Regions from separate parts of the Roseateles flavus genome, predicted to be linked through region 4. Evidence: predicted binding sites of a transcription regulator. Region 4 holds the regulator's gene; each other region holds the start of a gene.
What was found. The regulator FNR, encoded in region 4, switches genes on or off when oxygen is low (the NO sensors DNR and NnrR bind a similar motif). The targets are predictions, from matches to a motif close to TTGATNNNNATCAA.
Positions count from the first base shown of each region.

Region 1: ABDJ40_RS13060 (DUF2249 domain-containing protein) is a predicted target of FNR. The motif match lies at 2,013-2,026, and genes of this name have one in related genera.
Region 2: ABDJ40_RS19855 (oleate hydratase) is a predicted target of FNR. The motif match lies at 2,321-2,334, and genes of this name have one in related genera.
Region 3: ABDJ40_RS16265 (type IV pili methyl-accepting chemotaxis transducer N-terminal domain-containing protein) is a predicted target of FNR. The motif match lies at 1,824-1,837, and genes of this name have one in related genera.

Region 1 is NZ_JBDPZC010000005.1:334,894-339,770, reverse strand. It holds gene ABDJ40_RS13070 (RrF2 family transcriptional regulator) at 1-407, opposite strand, end outside; gene ABDJ40_RS13065 (NnrS family protein) at 432-1,628, opposite strand; gene ABDJ40_RS13060 (DUF2249 domain-containing protein) at 1,667-1,939, opposite strand; gene ipdC (indolepyruvate/phenylpyruvate decarboxylase) at 2,067-3,695, opposite strand; gene ubiT (ubiquinone anaerobic biosynthesis accessory factor UbiT) at 3,727-4,203, opposite strand; gene ABDJ40_RS13045 (U32 family peptidase) at 4,214-4,877, opposite strand, start outside.
Region 2 is NZ_JBDPZC010000011.1:19,254-24,130, reverse strand. It holds gene ABDJ40_RS19860 (alpha/beta fold hydrolase) at 1-697, shown strand, start outside; gene ABDJ40_RS19855 (oleate hydratase) at 700-2,259, opposite strand; gene ABDJ40_RS19850 (oxidoreductase-like domain-containing protein) at 2,380-2,562, opposite strand; gene ABDJ40_RS19845 (LysR family transcriptional regulator) at 2,596-3,456, opposite strand; gene ABDJ40_RS19840 (DMT family transporter) at 3,534-4,517, shown strand; gene ABDJ40_RS19835 (helix-turn-helix domain-containing protein) at 4,542-4,811, shown strand; gene ABDJ40_RS19830 (GNAT family N-acetyltransferase) at 4,808-4,877, shown strand, end outside.
Region 3 is NZ_JBDPZC010000007.1:260,316-265,192, forward strand. It holds gene gtfA (sucrose phosphorylase) at 1-1,470, shown strand, start outside; gene ABDJ40_RS16260 (hypothetical protein) at 1,564-1,761, shown strand; gene ABDJ40_RS16265 (type IV pili methyl-accepting chemotaxis transducer N-terminal domain-containing protein) at 1,873-3,837, shown strand; gene ABDJ40_RS16270 (response regulator) at 3,846-4,520, shown strand; gene ABDJ40_RS16275 (outer membrane beta-barrel protein) at 4,634-4,877, opposite strand, start outside.
Region 4 is NZ_JBDPZC010000009.1:5,664-10,540, reverse strand. It holds gene ccoP (cytochrome-c oxidase, cbb3-type subunit III) at 1-183, shown strand, start outside; gene ccoG (cytochrome c oxidase accessory protein CcoG) at 211-1,674, shown strand; gene ABDJ40_RS17920 (hypothetical protein) at 1,684-1,950, shown strand; gene ABDJ40_RS17915 (hypothetical protein) at 1,982-2,269, shown strand; gene fnr (fumarate/nitrate reduction transcriptional regulator Fnr) at 2,406-3,143, opposite strand; gene hemN (oxygen-independent coproporphyrinogen III oxidase) at 3,322-4,731, shown strand; gene ABDJ40_RS17900 (urease accessory protein UreH domain-containing protein) at 4,748-4,877, shown strand, end outside.

The sequences.
Region 1 (4,877 bases), on a different contig from region 4:
TTGCGGCCCGGCGGCGGGAGCAGCTCGGCCAGCGTGTGCTGGTCCAGCTCGCCCAGGAAGGCCGCGAGCGCTTCCTTGAAGATGCGGGTGAGGCGGCAGCGCTGGGTCAGGCGGCAGTCGCTGCCATCGCCCAGGCATTCCACCAGCATGAAGTCGGGCTCCACGGCGCGCACCAGGGCGCCGAGGTTGATCGCCGAGGGCTCATGCGCCAGGCGCATGCCACCGCCCTTGCCGCGTACGGTGGTGATCCAGCCGCCCAGCCCCAGCTGGTGGGTGATCTTGGTCAGGTGGGCCTCCGAGATCTCATAGGCTTGTGCGATCTCGGCGGTGGTGCACAGGCGCTCCGGATGGCTGCCGAGGTAGATCAGCAGTCGCAGCGCGTAGTCGGTCATGGTGGTGAGGCGCATGGGGGCATTGTCTCCCTGCCAGGCTCAACCGGGCTGGCCATCTGCGCGGGTGCGCACCAGGAACGGTGCATAGCGCCACAGATAGAGCGCGAACGAGACGCTCCACAGCAGGGACGAGGCCAGGCCCGCTTCCATCAGCCACTGCGGCCGCAGCAGCGGCAGGGCCACGCGGACCAGGGCTGCGGCGAACATGCAGAGGTAGGCGAGGGTCTCCACCGGACCGGCCTGCAGGCGGCGCCCGGTGTGCCCCAGGGCCGTGCGGGTGATCATGCCCAGGGTGATCATGCCGATCACGCCCACCGTCAGCGCATGGGTGGCCGGGCCGCTGGGCAGCTGCCACAGCAGGGCGGCGATGCGCAGCAGCAGATGCACCGGCAGCCACAGATAGGCGGCGTGCAGCACCCACACCAGCGGATTGCGCCAGGTCTTCCAGGGCTGCCACAGCAGCAGGCGCCAGCTGTGGGCCAGCAGCGCGAAGCTCAGCACGGCAAAGCTCAGGCCGCCGCCCACGCCCAGGGCGTCCAGCACGAGGAGGGCGATCACGCTGCCCAGCGAGGCCTGCTCCACCCAGGGCTCGCGCCGCGCCTGCATGCCCGGCACGCCGTTGTTGGAGAACATGGGCACCACGCGCCCGGCCATCACCGCGATCATGAAGAGCACGATGTCCAGCCCCAGCGGCAGGCCGGCGGCGCTCAGCAGCGGCAGGTTCAGCAGGCCCATGCTGCCCAGGTGCAGCAGCGCGCTGCCCAGGCCCATCAGGACCAGCAGGCCGACGAAGAAATAGTTGCGGCGGTTGTTCCCCTTGTGCAGGGCCTGCCACAGGCCCCAGGCCGCGGCCCAGGGCACGGCCACATTGAGCAGCAGCGACAGCCAGGCCCAGGGGCTCAGCACCGCCAGCCGGGCCAGCACCCACAGGGCCGCGAGGGCCTGCAGCGGGCGCCCGGTCGGCGTGGCCTGGCCGGACCAGTTGCGCCCGGCCGTGAACAGGAAGCCGATCACCACCGCCAGCGCATAGCCGAACACCATCTCGTGCGCGTGCCAGGCCGGGCCCTTGAGCAGCGCGTGCGGCAGCCAGCCACTGAACTGAAGCGCCCACAGGGGCACCATCAGCAGAGCCTGCAACGCGGCCAGCAGGTAGAAGGGCCGGAAGCCCAGGGCCCACAGGGCGAAGCCATCCCGCCGGGCCGGCGGTTCCTCAAGGCGCAACAGGACGGTGCTCATGGTGTCAGTCTTTCTTTCGAAGCCGTCAGGGCGAGGACTCAGCCTCCGCAGCAGCCACAGCAGCTCTTGCCGGCGGGCTTGCGGGAGATGCGCACGCGCCACTGCTCGGGGCCGGATTCCAGCGCTTCCCACTCGAACTGGCCGGGCCACATCACCTGGAACTGGCGGTGCAGGGGCTCTGGGTTGTGGTCGTTGCTGAGCTCCAGCCACCCACCGACGGGCAGGGCTTCGAAGGTGCCGAAGATGGCCGGGTGGCGCTCCTGCGGTGGCAGGCTGGGCACATGGATGTGGGGCATGGCGGTGGTGTTCATCTTTAAACCTTCATGTTAGATGTAGGAATTGTGCCGATCGGGATGATGTAAAGCAATATTCAGGATATTTCTTTTGACCTGGATCAAGTGGTGCCGGCCGCCTGGGCGGCGCCGCTGGCCCTGGTGCTCAGTCTTCGGGCATGGACAGGCGCTTGACCGCCTGCACGAAGCGGCTCAGCGTGGGCGACAGCGAGCCGGCCGGCAGCCGGGCGTCGATCAGCTGGAAGCGGCCGCGCTCCTGGAGCGCCTGGTCCAGCGCCATGCGCAGCTCGCCCACGGTGGCGGCGCGGTGGCCGGCGCCGCCCATGCCGGCGGCCATGGCGGCGAAGTCCCAGTCGCCGCGGCCGTGGTACTGACCCTCCGGCTGGAAGGTGCGCAGCATCTCCCAGCTGCTGTTGTTGAAGACCACGACGATGGGATCCACGCCCAGGGCCCGGGCGTTGCCCAGCTCCCAGCCCGTCATCTGGAAGGCGCCGTCACCGACGAGGATCAACGGCCGGCGACCGGTGGCCACCTGCAGGCCCAGGCCGGCGGGCACGCCGTAGCCCATGCTGGCGTAGTAGCCCGGCGCGAGCAGGTCGCCCGGGGCCAGGTCCAGGGCACTGAAGAGGCAGTCGCCCACATCGCTGGCCACGGGCATGGCGCCGTGGCGCTGCTGGAACTCGTTGAGCACGCTGATGATGGCGCCCGGGCTCAGCGGTGCGTCCGCGCTGGGCAGCAGGGGGGCGGGCCAGGGCTGGGGCGGCGCGGCCGGGCGCAGGGGCCGGGTCAGCAGGCGCAGCAGCAGGGCCTCGACCAGGTCCTTGATGGGCACGTCGTGGTAGCTGTGGTGGCCCATCTCCACCTGGCCCTGCCACACGCGGATGCCGTGGCGGAAGTTGATGGGCCGGCGGGCGGCGGCGAAGTTGGTGTCGCTGAGGATGGCGCCCAGCAGCAGCAGGCCGTCCGAGCTCTCGATCTGCTCGGTCAGCGCCGCGTCGCCGGCCAGGCCCAGGTAGGTGCCCAGCAGGGGCACGCCGGCATCGTGCAGCAGGCCGCGACCCATCAGCGTGGTGGCCACGGGGATGTCCAGGCGCCGGGCCAGCTCGGCCACCTGCTCCTCGATGCCGTAGCGGCGGATCTCCACGCCCACCAGCATCAGCGGATGACGGGCCTGGCGCAGGCGGGCCAGCAGCTCGTCGGCGCAGGCGGCCAGGCGCTCGGCGTCCACGGGGCGCGTCTGTCGCGCGGGCACGGGCTCGCAGGGGCGGGCGGGCATGTCGCGCGGGATCTCGAGGTAGACCGGCCCGGCCTCGCGCAGGGCCGAATCCAGCACGCGGGCGATCAGGGCCGGCGCGGTGCGCGGGTCATCCAGGCGGGCCTGATCGACGGTGATCTCCTGGAAGATGCGCCACTGGCTGTCCAGGGACTTGACCTGGTGATGCAGCATCAGCCCGCTGGCCGCCTCGTGCGCGGCCGGGGCGCCGGACAGAATCACCAGCGGCACCCGTTCCGCATAGGCACTGGCCACGCCGTTGACGAGGTTGAGCGCGCCGGCGCCGTAGGTCACCGCGGCCACGCCCAGGCCGCCCCGGGCGCGCGAAGCCGCATCCGCCGCGAAGGCCAGCGCGGGCTCGTGCGAGAGCGGATGCAGCGGCAGCACCGCGGCCTTCTGCATCTCCAGGAACAGGGGCAGGGCGAAGTCGCCTGGGATGCCGAAGACCTCGGTGGCGCCGCGCGCCTGGAGAGCCTGCAGCAGGGCTTGGGTGAGATTCATGGCGGGCTCCGGCAGGCGGCGGTTCGAGGCGTCAGAGAGGGCGCCCGAAGGCGGTGGCGGGCAGCAGGGGGCCGATGGCATCGAGGGTGTTCTTGAGCATCAGGCCGAACTCGGTGTCGCCTTCCATGACGAGTGCGCGGTCGAAGAAGAGGCGGTCGGCGTCCTCCTCGCCGCGCAGCAGCCGCCACAGGGCCGGCGTGCGGGCGCGGATGCGCAGCAGCACCGGCGCCTCGCGCGGGGCCAGCATGAATCCGGCATCGCCCAGCTGCAGGCGCAGGCGGATGCCGGGTTCCAGCAGCTCCAGCTCCATCACCTTGTGAGACAGGCCTTGGCGCTGGCTGGCATCCAGGCGCGGCAGCAGGACCTGGTCCAGCAGGCGAGCGGCGACGAAGGAGGGCGGCTCCACGGGTAGGCGCCGCACCACGCCGCGGACGTGGTCCAGCAGCATCTGGTGCAGGCCGGCCGGGGCCGGGGGGCGTGCAGTGGCGTCGCGCGGGGAGGCTTGCATGGGAGTCCTTTCAGGCCAGGGCCTGCATGCCCGGCTGCTGGTGGGCGAAGCCATGGACCAGGCTGCCGGGCAGGTCCAGGGATTGCAGTTGGGCCAGGGCCTCGTCGGCATCGGCGCCCTGGCGATAGACGGCGTCGAAGAGCGCCAGCACGCGAGAGAAGCCGCCGCTGCAGGGTGAGAGCCGCAGGGCCTTCACGCCCGCGGCGCGCACGGCCTCGTGTTCCTGGAGCAGGCACTGCAGGCCGGCAGACTGCGTCGAGATGCCGTTTAGCGCGAGGAAGGGCTGGCCCTCGCTGGTGCGCAGCAGCAGGCCGTCGGCGTCGTCACGGCAGCGGAACTCGCACTGGTCCTTGCTCAGGCGATGGTGGCGCGCAGTGAAACAGCGGGCCGAGAAGGCCAGGGGCATGCGGCCGAAAGTCAGCAGCTCGGTGGCCACGGGCCGGCCCTGCGCCTGCACCGGATCCAGCGGCGGATTGCAGCGAGCGAGGGCCGCGAGAGACATCTCCGCCGGCGGCACCCAGACGTCCGCGCCCAGGCTGGCCAGCTCCTCCAGCGCGGGCCGGTTGTAGACGTTGATATGCGGCCCCAGCACCAGCTGGCTGCGGCGCTCCTGCGCGGGCAGCTCGCGGGTGAGGCCGTGCCAGACCTGCAGGGCCGAGGCGTCACCCGCCTCG
Region 2 (4,877 bases), on a different contig from region 4:
CACGCACCGCGTGCTGCTCTTCGACCACGTCGGCTTCGGCCGCTCGGACCGCCTGGCTCATTGCGACCAGCGCCACAGCTCCCTGGATGGCTATGCCCAGGACCTGCTGGACATCCTGGAGGACCAGGACCTCGGCGACGTGGTCTATGTGGGCCATTCCATCGGCGGCGTCATCGGCCTGCTGGCCAGCCTGCGTGCACCGCGGCGCTTTGCGCGGCTGGTGCTGCTCAACACCTCGCCGCACTTCATCGACGAGCCCGGCTACCGCGGGGGCTTCCAGCGCCGACAGATCGCCGAGCTGCTCGCACGCATGGACGCCGACTACCCGGCCACCGCCGCCTTCCTGGCCCCCGTGGCCATCGGGCCGGACAACCCAGCGCACCACATCGAGGCCTTCGGCCGCGGCCTCCATGCCCTGGATCCGCTGATCGCCACCCGCTTCGCCCGGCTGACCTTCTACGTGGACTGCCGGGCGCGCCTGGCAGAGGTGCGCCACCCCTGCCTGGTGCTGCAGAGCACGCACGATACCTTCGTGCCGGTGGACGTCGGCGAGTACCTCCACCGGCAGCTGCGGGGCTCGACACTGCAGTTGCTGGAGAACTCGGGCCACTGCCCGCACATCACCCATCCGCAGCTGATCGAGCAGGCGCTGCGCGCCTCGCTGGAGCCTCGCGAAGCGGCGGCGCTGCGGGCCTGAGCTCAGCGCAGGGACTTCACCAGCGAGTCCATCAGCACCTTCAGCGAACGGTCATGCCGCGTGATCGGCGGCACGGGGCGCTGCACGCCCAGCAGCTGGTAGACGGCCATCTGCGCCGCGCGCACCGAGTACTCGACGGTGAAGACCACGTCGTCCGCGATCTCCACGAACTGGCTCACGAAGGCCACATTGCGCGAGCCCGGCGGCACCGGCAGCGGCCGGTCGGCGTGGGCGCGAGGCATGAACATGCTGGTGATGTAGGGCATGCGGCAGGGGATGCACACGGCGCGCTCCAGCACCTCGAGGTCGAGGTTCAGGTGGCCGCGCAACTCCTGCAGGATCTCCGCCCCGCTGCATTCGCTCATGGGCTTGGCCACGAAGTCGCCGATGCGGTCCGGCTGCAGCGCATAGCCCCAGAACACCTGCAGGCCCTCCGGCTGGCCGCGGAAATGCGGCTGGTGGTAGAGCACCACGGACATCTGCCAGGCCGAGTCCTTGAAGGTCACGAGGCCGCCGGTACCGGCGCGGTTGCCGGTGAAGGCCTCCATGTGATCGAAGAAGGCCGGCTGCGCGCAGGTGACGGTGAAGGACAGCCAGTAGGACTCCGCCAGGCGGCTGTTGAAGGCCGAGGGATTGCCGAACTGCGGCCGGCCCTCGGCGAGCTTTTCCCACAGGGCCCAGCCCTGGCTGTCCGCCTTGGTGAGGCGCGGCGCGGGCGCGCTCATGCTGCCCACGCTGGAGGCATCGGTCATGGAGGCGTTCTGCACGAAGACCAGGTCCTCGGGTGCGATGCTGACGGTGCGCTCGCCCTGGGCGTCGCGCAGGGTGAGGGCGCGGGCCACGGTCTGACCGTCCGCCTCGTCCAGGGCCACGTCCGTCGCGGTGGTGCCGTGCACGAAGTTCACGCCGCGCTGCCGCAGCCAGGTCTCCAGCGGCCGCACGAGGGAGTCGTACTGGTTGTAGACCGTGCGCTTGACGCCGCCCAGGGTCTCGATGCGCGGGAACTCGTTCATGAAGCGGTGCAGATAGCGCTTGAACTCCACCGCGCTGTGCCAGGGCTGGAAGGCGAAGGTGGTCTGCCACATCCACCAGAAGTTGGTGTCGAAGAAGGCGGGCGAGAGCCAGTCGCTGATCTTGCTGGTGCCCAGGGCCTCCTCGCTGGCCTCGGTGAGGCGCAGCAGCTCCAGGCGGTCGGCGTTGCTGAAGCCCATGTGGCTGACGTCCAGCTTGTGGCGGCGGCGGTCCACCAGCCGGGCCTTGGAGTGCGCGGGGTTCTGCTCGTTGAAGCGCACGGTCTCCTCGAAGACCGAGAGCTCGGGCTGGTCCAGCGAGGGGATGGACTTCATCAGGTCCCACAGGCACTCGTAGTGGTCCGTGGTGAGCATGCGGCCGCCGCGCAGGCTGTAGCCCTGCTCGGGGCGCCAGGCGGCGTCCAGGCTGCCGCCGCTCTGGGGCTGGCTTTCGTAGATCGTGATGTCCGTGCCGGGCACACCGGCGTCGCGGATCATGAAGGCGGCGCCGGCCAGTGAACCGATGCCGCTGCCGAGGAAATGGGCTTTCATTGGAATGCTCCCTGTGAAGAAATGGATGCGGCCCATTCTTCGCAGGAGGGTTCGCGGCCCCTTGACTCAGATCATTTCGAGGGGCGGAGTGAGAGCCCTCTCTAATGTTCACATGACGCGTCAGGCCTGCGGATGGCGGGCCTGCCAGGCGCGCAGGGCCTGGCGGTAGGCATCCATGGCGAGGTCATGGGCGTCGAAGATGCAGGGGTCGCAGCCATTGCCGCAGCAGTCCTCCAGCGCGGGCGGCTCGGGGGGCTGGGGCTTGGGGTCTTCGTCGACGGAAGCAGGGTCAGGCGGGTTCATGGCGGCGAATTCTCGCGCAGCGCCCAGCGGGGCTCAGCGCCCCGCCTGGCGCAGCGTCTGCACCAGCATGCGGTGCAGGCTGTCCACGGCCTTGTTGCCCTGCGAGGCACGGCTGCGGTAGACGGCCACCTCCATAGGCGCCAGCGGGCCCAGGCCGTGCTGCTCGCCCAGCACCTGCAGGTGCGGCGGCGCGCTGCACTGGGTCAGCACCGCCACGGCCAGGCCACTCTCCACCGCGGCGATCTGGCCGGCCAGGCTGGAGCTGTTGTAGACGATCCGGTAGGGGCGCCCCTGCAGCGCCAGCGCATTCAGGGCGCTGCGACGGCCGGGGCTGGCGGGCTCGTAGACCGCAATGGGCAGGGGGCTGCGGGTCCAGACATCGAACTGCGTGGAGCCCACCCACACCATGGGCTCGTGGAACAGCAGGGTGCCGCGCCGGGCGTTGTCGCGCGAGACCAGTGCCAGGTCCAGCTCGCCCCGGCCGACCCGGGGGATCAGCGAGGTGGACTGCTCGCAGTCCAGCTGGATCTCGACCCCGCCGTGGCGCGGCGCGAAGCGCTTGAGCACGGGCGTGAGGTATTTGCTGGCGTAGTCGTCCGGCACACCCAGGCGCACGAGGCCGGTCAGGGCTTCCTCGTGCAGGGCTGCCTGCGCCTCCGCGTGCAGGTCCAGCATGCGGCGGGCGTAGCCCAGCAAGACCTGACCCTCGTGCGTGAGCTGCAGCTGGCGCGGCCCACGCAGCAAGACCGGGTGACCCAGGGCCGCCTCCAGCTTCTTGATCTGCATGCTGACGGCGGACTGCGAGCGGTGGATCTCCGGCGCGGCGCTGCTCAGGGAGCCGGCGTCCACGGTGGCCACGAAGCACTTGAGCCAATCGATCTGGAGGTCGCGCATGCTTTCGATAAGCGCATGGATGGTTCACGAATTATGCGCTTTTCAACAATCACAGCCGCACCCACAGTGAGGCCATCATGAGCCTGCTGACCCCTGCCCTGCCCGCCGGACCCCGGCCCCATGCCGCCACCCCCGGCGCGCTGGACCTGCGCGCCACCGCCACCATGCTGATACTGTGCCTGCTGTGGAGCCTGCAGCAGGTCTCGCTGAAGGCGGTGGCCGGGGAGCTGAGCCCCATGCTGATGATCGCGCTGCGCTCCTGCATCGCCCTGGCGCTGCTGGGCCTGCTGATGCGCCACCGCGGCGAGCGCCTGGCCCGCGAGCGCTGGCGTGCCGGCGCGCTGGCGGGGCTGCTGTTCGGGCTGGAGTTCCTGCTGGTGTCCGAGGCCCTGCAGCGCACACAGGCGGCCCATGTGATCGTGTTCCTCTACACCGCCCCCATCTTCGCGGCCCTGGGCCTGCACCTGCGCTGGCCGGCGGAGCGCATGGGCGCCTGGCAATGGGCCGGCGCCCTGCTGGCCTTCGCGGGCATCGCCTGCGCCTTCCTGGGTCCGCGTGCCGGGGCGCCGGGACACGCCGGCGGCCAGGCCCTGGCAGGCGATGCCCTGGCCCTGCTGGCCGCCCTGGCCTGGGGCGCGACGACCGTGACGCTGCGCAGCACCCGCCTCGTCGAGGCGCCGGCCACGGAAACGCTGATGTACCAGCTGATGGGCGCGGCCCTGCTCCTGCTGCCCGCGGCCCTGCTGAGCGGCCAGGCGCAGTTCGCCTGCACGCCGCGGGTGCTGGCCCACCTGGGCTTCCAGAGCCTGGTGGTGTCCTTTGCCAGCTTCCTGACCTGGTGCTGGCTGCTGCGCCGCTACCTGGCCTCACAGCTGGGCATGTTCTCCTTCCTGACACCGCTGTTCGGCGTGCTGCTGGGCGCGGCGCTGCTGGACGAGACGCTGGAGGCCTCCTTCCTCGCCAGCAGCGTGCTGGTGCTGGCGGGCATCGGCCTGGTCAGCGCGCAGGGGCCGCTGCAGCGGGCCTGGCGGCAGGCCAGGCCAAAGCGGCGGGCCCACTGAGCCGGCAGCGGCCACAATGGCGGCATGGCACAAGGCAAACGCATCTCCGTCGACATCCACCCCGCCGCCCTCCAGGCCATCCAGGCCCTGGGCGCGGCCGCCCGCCAGGCCCGGCTGCAGGCCGGCGAGGGCCAGGCCGCCGCGGCGGCCCGGCTGGGCGTGCATGTGCAGACCATCGGCCGCATCGAGTCCGGCGAGCCCGGCGTGGCGATCGGCCACGTGCTGGGGCTGCTGGCGCTGTACGGGCTCACCGCCGCGCCCCTGGCCGCTGCGGCAGGCGAGGCCGGCGCATGAGCGGCACGCCCCTGGGCGGCCTGCAGATTCCGCGCTTCGAGACCGAACGCCTCTGGCTGCGTCCTT
Region 3 (4,877 bases), on a different contig from region 4:
GTCCAACTGATCACCTACGTCGACCGCCTGGGCGGCGGCGGCCTGCCGCAGCTGCGCCAGCTGCTGGCCGGCCAGGGCCCGCTGGCAGGCCTGTTCGGCGGCGTGCACCTGCTGCCCTTCTTCCATCCCATCGACGGTGCGGATGCGGGCTTCGACCCCATCGACCACACCCGCGTGGACCCGCGCCTGGGCGACTGGGAGGACGTGCGCGCCCTGTCCGCCGAGCTGGACGTGATGGCGGACGTCATCGTCAACCACATCTCCGCCGATTCGCCGCAGTTCCTGGACTACGCCGAGAAGGGCGAGTCCTCGCCCCATGCCGGGCTGTTCCTCACCCTGGATGCGGTCTTCCCGGACGGCGTCACGGAAAAGCAGCTGCTGAAGGTCTACCGGCCTCGCCCCGGCCTGCCGCTGACCACGGCCACGCTGCGCAACGGCGAGAAGCGCATCCTCTGGAGCACGTTCACGCCCCAGCAGCTGGACATCGACGTGCAGCACCCGCAGGGCCGGGCCTACCTGGACGGCATCCTGCAGCGCCTGGCCGCCAGCGGCGTGCGAATGATCCGCCTGGATGCGGCGGGCTATGCCATCAAGAAGGCCGGCGAGTCCTGCTTCATGATGCCGGAGACCTTCGCCTTCATCGCCGAATTCAGCGCCCGCGCCCGGGCCCTGGGGCTGGAGGTGCTGGTGGAGATCCATGCCTACTACCAGCGCCAGATCGAGATCGCGCGGCAGGTGGACTGGGTCTACGACTTCGCGCTGCCGCCCCTGGTGCTGCACGCCTTTGCCTTCGGCACGGCCGGGCCGCTGATGCGCTGGATCGGCATGCGGCCGACCAATGCGCTGACGGTGCTGGACACGCACGACGGCATCGGCATCATCGACATCGGCGCCGATGCCGCGGACCGCCAGGGCTCGCCCGGCCTGGTCCCGCCCGAGGAGCTGGATGCGCTGGTGGAGCGCATCCACGCGGCCAGCGGCGGGCAGAGCCGTCAGGCCACGGGCGCGGCGGCGTCCAATCTGGACCTCTACCAGGTCAATTGCAGCTTCTTCGACGCCATGGGCCGCGACGAGCGCCGCTACCTGCTCGCCCGCGCCCTGCAGTTCTTCCTGCCCGGCGTGCCCCAGGTCTACTACGTGGGCCTGCTGGCCGGCCTGAACGACATGGCGCTGCTGGAGCGCAGCGGCGTGGGCCGGGACATCAACCGCCACCACTACGCGCCCGAGGAGATCGAGGCCCAGTGCCAGCGGCCGGTGGTGCGGCAGCTGCTGGCGCTGATCCGCCTGCGCAACAGCCATCCGGCCTTCAACGGCCGGTTCGAGGCCGAGGCGCTGGGGGGCACGGGCCTGCGCCTGCGCTGGCAGGCGCCCGGCGCCTCGGCGCTGCTGGAGCTGGACTTCGCCAGCCTGGTGCACACCCTGAGGTTCGAGCAGGACCACGCCCCCGCCCAGGAACTCCAGCTGGGATGAACGCCGGATGAACGGCCGCGCCGGGCCGCTCAGCCAGCTGTCAGGGAAGGTCGCCAGAATCCCCCCATCGTTTACAAACCGGGTGGATCAACCATGTGGAAACTCGTCGTCGGCTTCGTTCTCTTTGCTGCGCTGGCCCTGTTCATCCTGATGAAGAGCGGTGGTGACATCGACATGAGCGGCGAGAAGCACGACGTCGGCGCCGGTCATGCCGAGCCCGCGGCGTCCGCCGTCCTGGCCGCCTCGGCGCCGGCCGCCGCCAGCGCACCGGCCTCGGCCGCGTCCCAGTAAGCGCCCGGATCGCTCAGAAGAGGGCAGGGCCGGCCGTTTCGAGGCGGGCGCCTGACCTCCCATTGACATTGATCAAGCCGGCCGGGAGGCCGCGCTTCTATCGTGCGCGGCATGCGCACCTTGCTTCGAAGCCTGGCGGGCAAGCTCGCCCTCATCCAGACCACCTTCCTGATGGTGGCGCTGGCGGCCATCGGCTTCACGCTGTGGGTCTCCTGGCAGCTGGAGGGCGGGGCGGGCGCCATCAACGAGGCCGGTCGCATGCGCATGATGACCTACCGGCTCGCGCTGGCGCATGAGCGCGGCGAGGTGTCCGAGGTCAATCGCGGCGTCGAGACCTTCGACGACATGATCGCCAACCTGCGCCAGGGTGATCCCAGCCGCCCGCTCTTCATCCCGGACAACAAGGCCTGTATCGACCGCTTTGGCGAGGTCGCCGCGGCCTGGGTGCCGCTGCGCGCCCAGCTGCTCAAACCGGGCAGCGGCGGTCTGCTGCACCTGCAGGCGGAGCAGTTCGTGGGCACGGTGGACGGCTTCGTGAGCGCCATCGAGCGCACCATCTCCACGCGCACGGCCCTGCTGGGCGGCATGTGCTTCGGCCTGGTGGTGCTGGTGGTGGGGGCCTCGGTGGTCTTCGTCTCGGGCACGCTGGTGTGGATCGTGCGGCCCCTGCAGCGCCTGCGGGACGGCCTGGCCACCATGGCCGCGCGGGACTTCTCGCCGCGCATCGACGAGCGCAATTCGGTGGAGGAGTTTGCCTCCCTGGCCCAGGGCTTCAACACCATGGCCGATGCGCTGCAGCGCTCCTACCAGTGCCTGGAGGCCAAGGTCGCCGAGAAGACCGCCAGCCTGGCGCAGCAGAACGAGCGCCTGGCCGCGCTGTACGACGTGGCCCTGATGGCCAGCCACGGCAGCGACGACCGCGCGCAGCTGGCCAATGACTTCGCGGTGAAGATCGCGCGCGTGGCCGGCGCCGATGCCGCCGCCGTGCGCCTGGCCAACGAGGACGGCGACCGCCTGCTCCTGCTGGGCCAGACCCGCCTCCCACAGCGCATGAGCGAGGCCGAGCGCTGCGTGCACCTGGGCGATTGCGCCTGCGGCGAGCACCTGCAGACGCAGACCGGCGCGCGCGTCATCCCCATCCGCCAGCTGGGCCGCGCGGCCCTGGGCTTCTGCGAGCAGGCGGGCTACCAGACCGTGATCGCCCTGCCCATGCGCAGCGGCCAGCGCACCCTGGGCGAGGTGGAGCTCTTCTTCTATGGCGAGAAGCGGCCCGGCGAGAGCGAGTCTCAGCTGCTGGACGCCCTGGTCGGACATTTCGGGACCCTGCTGGAGAACCTGCGCCTGGCCGCCCGGGACCGCGAGATGGCCGTCAGCGAGGAGCGCAACCTGCTGGCACAGGAGCTGCACGATTCCATCGCCCAGTCCCTGGCCTTCCTCAAGATCCAGGTCCAGCTGCTGCGCAGCGGCCTGCAGAAGCAGCGCCCCGCCGATGTGGACGCCGCGCTGGCGGAGATCGACGCCGGCGTGCGCGAGAGCTACGCCGATGTGCGCGAGCTGCTGCTGCACTTCCGCACCCGGCCGGGGCACGAGGACATCCAGCATGCCCTGCGCACCACGCTGTCCAAGTTCGAGCTGCAGAGCGGCATCCAGGCGCAGCTGATGGTGCATGGCAACGGCGTGCCCCTGCCGCCGGATGAGCAGATCCAGGTCCTGCACGTGGTGCAGGAGGCGCTGTCCAATGTGCGCAAGCATGCGGGGGCCCAGCATGTGGAGGTCCGCGTGATCCAGGAGCCGGCCTGGCGCTTTGAGGTCAGCGATGACGGCCGCGGCTTCGACACCGAGAACGGCCGCTTCGACGAGACCCACGTGGGCCTGCGCATCATGCGCGAACGCGCCCAGCGCATCGGCGCAAGCCTGAGCGTGCGGCCGCGCGAGGGCGGCGGCACGGTGGTCGCGCTGGAGCTCCAGGCACCCGAGGCCGGGGAGGGCAGGGCGGAGGCCGCCGGCCTCGGCGAGCCCTCCGTGCACAATGACTGGATGGCCACCGAAGCGCGGCTGGCAGGAGGACGTGCGTGATCCGTGTGATGGTGGTCGATGACCACAAGCTGTTCCGCCGCGGGCTGATCGCCCTGCTGGCGCAGGAGGAGGGCCTGGAGATCGTGGGCGAGGCGGCCGACGGTGTCGAGGCCCTGCGGCGTGCCGGGGAGCTGAAGCCCGACCTCATTCTGCTCGACAACCACATGCCCGGCGTGCTGGGCGTGGACCTGCTGCCGGACCTCCGCGAGGCGGCGCCGCAGGCTCAGGTGCTGATGCTCACCGTCAGCGAGGATGAACAGGACCTCACTGCCGCGCTGCGGGGCGGGGCGGCCGGCTACTTGCTCAAGACCATGGATGGCGCTGACCTTGCCAATGCGCTGCGCCGCGCGTATGAGGGCGAGTCGGTGGTGAGCCCGGAGATGATGTCCAAGCTGGTCCGTGCCCTGCGGGCCAGTGCGTTGCCGGCGCCGGCGCCGCAGGTGGCCGCCCTCGTGGAGACGGCCGTGGCGCCGGACGTGGAGGCAGGCCTCTCGCCGCGCGAGGGCGAGATCCTGCGCGAGATCGTGCAGGGTGCCAGCAACAAGGAGATCGCCCGCCGCCTGGGCATCGCCGAGACCACGGTCAAGATCCACGTGCAGCACATCCTGCGCAAGCTGGGCGTGAACTCGCGCGTGCAGGTGGCGGTGTGGGCCAGCGAGCGGGGCATCGGCCAGCCGCAGTAAAAAAGGCCGCTACCCGGGAGGGCTGCGGCCGAACGCTTTCAAAAGGGTTGTCAATCCAGTGGCAGGGTCCGGGGCCCGTCGCATTCCGATGACGGCCCCCGGATCACTCGAGATCAGAAGCGGTACTTCACGCCGGCCGACACATTGTTGGCCGTGCGACCGAAGCCCTGGCCATCGGCCGTCGGCAGGTTGTTGTAGCGGGTGACTTCACCGCGCAGCGAGAGCTGATCGCTCAGCTTGTACTCCAGGCCGGCGCCCAGCTTGAAGCCCACGGTGTGGTCCGAGCCGCCGGCGCTGAAGTCGCGGTCGTAGCGGGCGGCGCCCAGGCGGCCGTAGAGGGACAGGTCTTGCGTCAGG
Region 4 (4,877 bases):
CCCAACCTGACGGACAAGATCTGGCTGCACGGCTGGGGCGAGGACGCTGTCATTGCCATGATCAACAACGGCAAGAACAACGTCATGCCCGCCCACGCTTCGCGCCTGAGCGCCGAGCAGGTCCATGTGCTGGGTGCCTATGTGTGGAGCCTGTCGCAGGGCACCGCCGTCGCCGCCAAGTAAGTTCCGTCGCATCCAGGATTGATCCCCATGAGCAGTAGCAGCGATACCCCCTCGAATGCTTCGTCCCCCGCCCTGCCGGGCGAGGATGCCGCCCGCGAGATGGTGTCGCTCTACCAGGCTCAGAAGAAGATCTACCCCAAGGCCGTCAGCGGATGGTTCATCCGCTGGCGCTGGGCCCTGGTCTGGTTCACGCAGCTCCTGTTCTACGGGCTGCCCTGGCTGGAGTGGAACGCACGCCAGGCCGTCCTGTTCGACCTGGGCGCGCGCCGTTTCTACATCTTCGGCCTCGTCCTGTATCCGCAGGACTTCATCTACCTCACGGCGCTGCTGCTGATCTCGGCGTATGCGCTCTTTCTCTTCACCGCAGTCGCCGGTCGACTGTGGTGTGGCTATGCCTGCCCGCAGACGGTCTACACCGAGATCTTCATGTGGATCGAGCGCAAGTTCGAAGGTGACCGCGCCGCCCGCATGAAGCTGGACGCCGCGCCCTGGTCCCTGAACAAGCTCGGCCGCAAGGGCGGCAAGCAACTGGCCTGGATTGCGCTCGCGGTCTGGACCGGCTTCACCTTCGTTGGCTACTTCACGCCCGTCAAGGTCCTCGGGGCCGAGGTGGCGGCCCTGGGACTCGGGCCGTGGGAGCTGTTCTGGGTGCTCTTCTATGGCTTTGCCACCTACCTGTTCGCCGGTCACATGCGCGAGCAGGTCTGCAAGTACATGTGTCCGTACGCGCGATTCCAGAGCGCGATGTTCGACAAGGACACGCTGATCATCAGCTACGACGCCGAGCGCGGCGAGCCGCGTGGCTCGCGCGGGCGCAAGATCGACATCAAGGCCGCGGGTCTCGGGTCCTGCATCGACTGCAATCTGTGCGTGCACGTCTGCCCCACAGGCATCGACATCCGCAACGGCCTGCAGTACGAGTGCATCGGCTGCGCGGCCTGCATCGACGTCTGCAACGGCGTGATGGACAAGATGGGCTACCCGCGCGGCCTCGTCCGCTACGACACGCAGAACGGCCTCAGCGAGCACCTCAGCCGCGCGCAGCTGATCCGCCGCATGTTCCGCCCCCGCGTGCTGATCTATTCGAGCATTCTGGTGCTGATCTGCGTGGCCCTGTTCTGGCACATGCTGACCCGCACGCCCTTCAAGGTCGATGTGGTGCGGGACCGCGCCTCGCTGGCCCGCCTGGTGGACGATGGCTACATCGAGAACGTCTACCGCCTGCAGGTCATGAATGCGACCGAGGAGACGCAGGCCTACACCGTCACCGCCGAAGGCCTGCAGGGCCTGGCCCTGGTGCAGCCCCTGCACATGAGCGTGGGGCCGGCCGAGGCGCGCTGGGTGTCCGTCGCGCTGCGCCTGCCACCGCAGACGGCACAATCGGCGGGCGGTGGCGCCCATGAGATCCATTTCCGCATCGTTCGCGATGCCAGGGCCAGCGAGGTGCCAAGCCAGCTGGTCGAGAAATCCACCTTTGTGGTTCCCCGCTAGGAGCGAAACATGGCTGACATTCAATCTCCTTCGACCGCACCGCGCGCCTGGTGGCGTGAGCGCATGATGTGGCTGGTGGTGGGCGGGCCCGCCACCGTGGTGCTGGCCAGCTTCGTGACCCTGGGCGTGGCCCTCAAGCATCCCGATCCGGTGATCGAGACCCAGCAGCGTCTCTCCGCCGACAGCGCCGCGGACGGCCCCCAGTCCGCCGCACTGGCGCCCGCCATCGCGGCCCGCAACCATGCCGCCACCGGCGGCCCTGCGAGCGGCAAGTAAGTCCTCGCAGTCCATCGTGGAGGAGACCGGGATGGGACTGATTGGTGAAAAGCCGGGCCCGGCGCGATGGGCCATGCACATCCTCTGGCCGGCCTTTGTGATGGCCGGCGTGACCGAGGCACTGGTGTTCGCGCTGGTCGATCCCATGGACCTCAGCTGGTTCGGTCTGTCGCCGGTGCAACTGAGCCGCGAAGCCATCTACACCTTGAGCTTCCTGGCCTTCTGGCTGCTGATCAGCCTGGCCTCGGCCGTGACCATGCTGCTGGCGACCCTGCCCGCCGAGTCGGCACCTGGCCAGCCGCGGCGCTGGCCGCACTGAGGGTCAGGTCTTGCCTTTGCGCAGGCGCTGACCGTCCGCCGTCCGGCGCCTCTGGCCGCACTGCAAGCAAAAAGCCCGCTACGCAGCGGGCTTTGCCATCATCGAGCAGGCACGGGGCCGCTCAGGTGAAGTGCGCTCAGGTGCAGTGCGCGGTGTTCACCAGCTTCTGCAGGCCGTCCTGGTTCAGGATGCGGATCTGGCGTTGCTTGACCTCCAGCAGACCTTCGTCCTGGAACTTCGAGAAGGTGCGGCTCACCGTTTCCAGCTTGAGACCCAGATAGCTGCCGATCTCTTCGCGCGTCATGCGCAGCACCAGGGCCGAGGCGGAGAAGCCGCGGGCCTGCAGGCGCTGGGTGAGGTTCAGCAGGAAGGCGGCCAGGCGTTCCTCGGCGCGCATGGAGCCCAGCAGCAGCATCACGCCGTGATCGCGCACGATCTCGCGGCTCATGATCTTGTGGAACTGGTGCTGCAGGTCGGTGAACTCGCGGGAGAGTTCCTCGAGCTGGCTGTAGGGAATCACGCAGACCTGGCTGTCTTCCAGGGCGACGGCGTCGCAGGAATGGCGATCATTGCTGATGCCGTCCAGGCCCAGCAGCTCACCGGCCATCTGGAAACCGGTGACCTGGTCACGGCCGTCCTCCGAAGACACGCAGGTCTTGAAGAAGCCCGTGCGGACCGCGTACAGCGACTGGAAGGCATCGCCGGTGCGGAACAGGGTGTCCCCGCGGGAGACGTTGCGGCGCGTGGCCACGAGGCTGTCCAGCTGGTTCAGGTCCGACTCTGACAACCCGACGGGCAGGCACAGCTCGCGCAGATTGCAGCTGGAGCAGGCGACCTTGAAGGGCTCGATCTTGATCGGGGTCTGGGTATTCATAGGGCTCATTATGGGCTGGGACTGCCGGGGCGGCGAGGAGATGTCAATGGCCGTTTCTGCTGCAGGGCAAAGGACGGCCCTGACGCTCCTCAAGGCTGTAGCCATTGTTTACCCGCGCCAGTTGATCAAACTTGACACAGGTCAATCAGTGCTTGTGCAGGCTTGGCACAGTGGCGGCATGGAAACCATCAATACTGCCGCCCTGCCGGGCATCACCGAGGATGTGTTGCGCCGCTTCGATGTGTCCGGTCCGCGCTACACGTCCTACCCGACGGCCGACCGATTCGTCGAGGCCTTCACTGTCGAGCAGTACAAGCAGGCCCTGAACCAGCGGGCCGACGGCGGTGTGGTGGGCGGAGGCGCGCCCCTTTCCCTGTATATCCACATCCCCTTCTGCGAGTCGGTCTGCTACTACTGCGCCTGCAACAAGGTCATCACCAAGCACCATGAGCGCGCGGCGGAGTACCTGGCAGTGCTGGTCCAGGAAATGGACCTGACGGTGGCCGAGCTGCGCCGGCCGCAGTCCATTTCCCAGCTGCATTTCGGCGGCGGCTCCCCGACCTTCCTCAACGACGACGAGCTGACCGGGCTGATGGACGCCATCAAGCAGCGCTTCAAGCTTGCGCCGGGCGCCGAGGTGTCCATCGAGGTCGATCCGCGCACCGTCACCGAAGCCCGCCTGAAGCACCTGCGCCAGCTGGGCTTCAACCGCCTGAGCTTCGGCGTCCAGGACTTCGACCCGGAAGTGCAGAAGGCCGTTCATCGCGTGCAGAGCTACGAGATGGTCGAGAGCCTGATGCAGCAGGCCCGCGCCCTGGGCTTCGAGTCCACCAACGTGGACCTGATCTATGGGCTGCCGCAGCAGACGCCGGAGAGCTTCCAGCGCACCATCCAGCAGGTCGCGACGCTGCGTCCGGACCGCATCGCGCTGTACGGCTACGCTCACCTGCCCACGCGCTTCAAGCCGCAGCGCCGCATCGACGCCAGCCAGCTGCCGGTGGCCGCGTCCAAGCTGACCATGTTGTCTACCGCCCTGAGCGGTTTCGTGGGCCATGGCTATGCCTACATCGGCATGGACCACTTCGCGCTGCCCAATGATTCGCTGGCCGTGGCCAAGCGCCAGGGCCGCCTGCACCGCAATTTCCAGGGCTACAGCACGCAGCCGGACTGCGACCTGATCGGCCTGGGCGTCTCGGCCATCGGCCGCGTGGGCGCCACTTACAGCCAGAATGCCAAGACCCTGCCCGAGTACTACGACGCCATCCGCCAGGGCCAGCTGCCCATCCAGCGCGGTCTGGCCCTGAGCCGCGACGATCTGGTCCGCCGGGCCATGATCATGGCGCTGATGTGCCAGGGGCGGGTGGAGTTCGAGTCCATCGAGCTGGCCCACCTGATCAAGGTGCGCGAGTACTTCCGTGCCGAGCTGGAGCAGCTGCTGTCCATGCAGGAGACCGGCCTGGTCGTGGTGGAGCCCGAGGCCATCCAGGTGACACCGCTGGGCTGGTACTTCGTGCGTGCAGTGGCCATGGTCTTCGACCGCTACCTGCAGGCCGACCGCACCCGCGCGCAGTTCTCGCGCATCATCTGAGGCTACAGTCCTCCCCATGGAAGCAGCCCTCGTCGGTTCAGCCCTGCTGATGGGCTTGGCCGGCACCCCGCACTGTGCCGTGATGTGCGGCGCGCCCTGTGCCGCACTGAGCCAGGGATCGCCGCGCACGGCCGCGCATCTCGGCT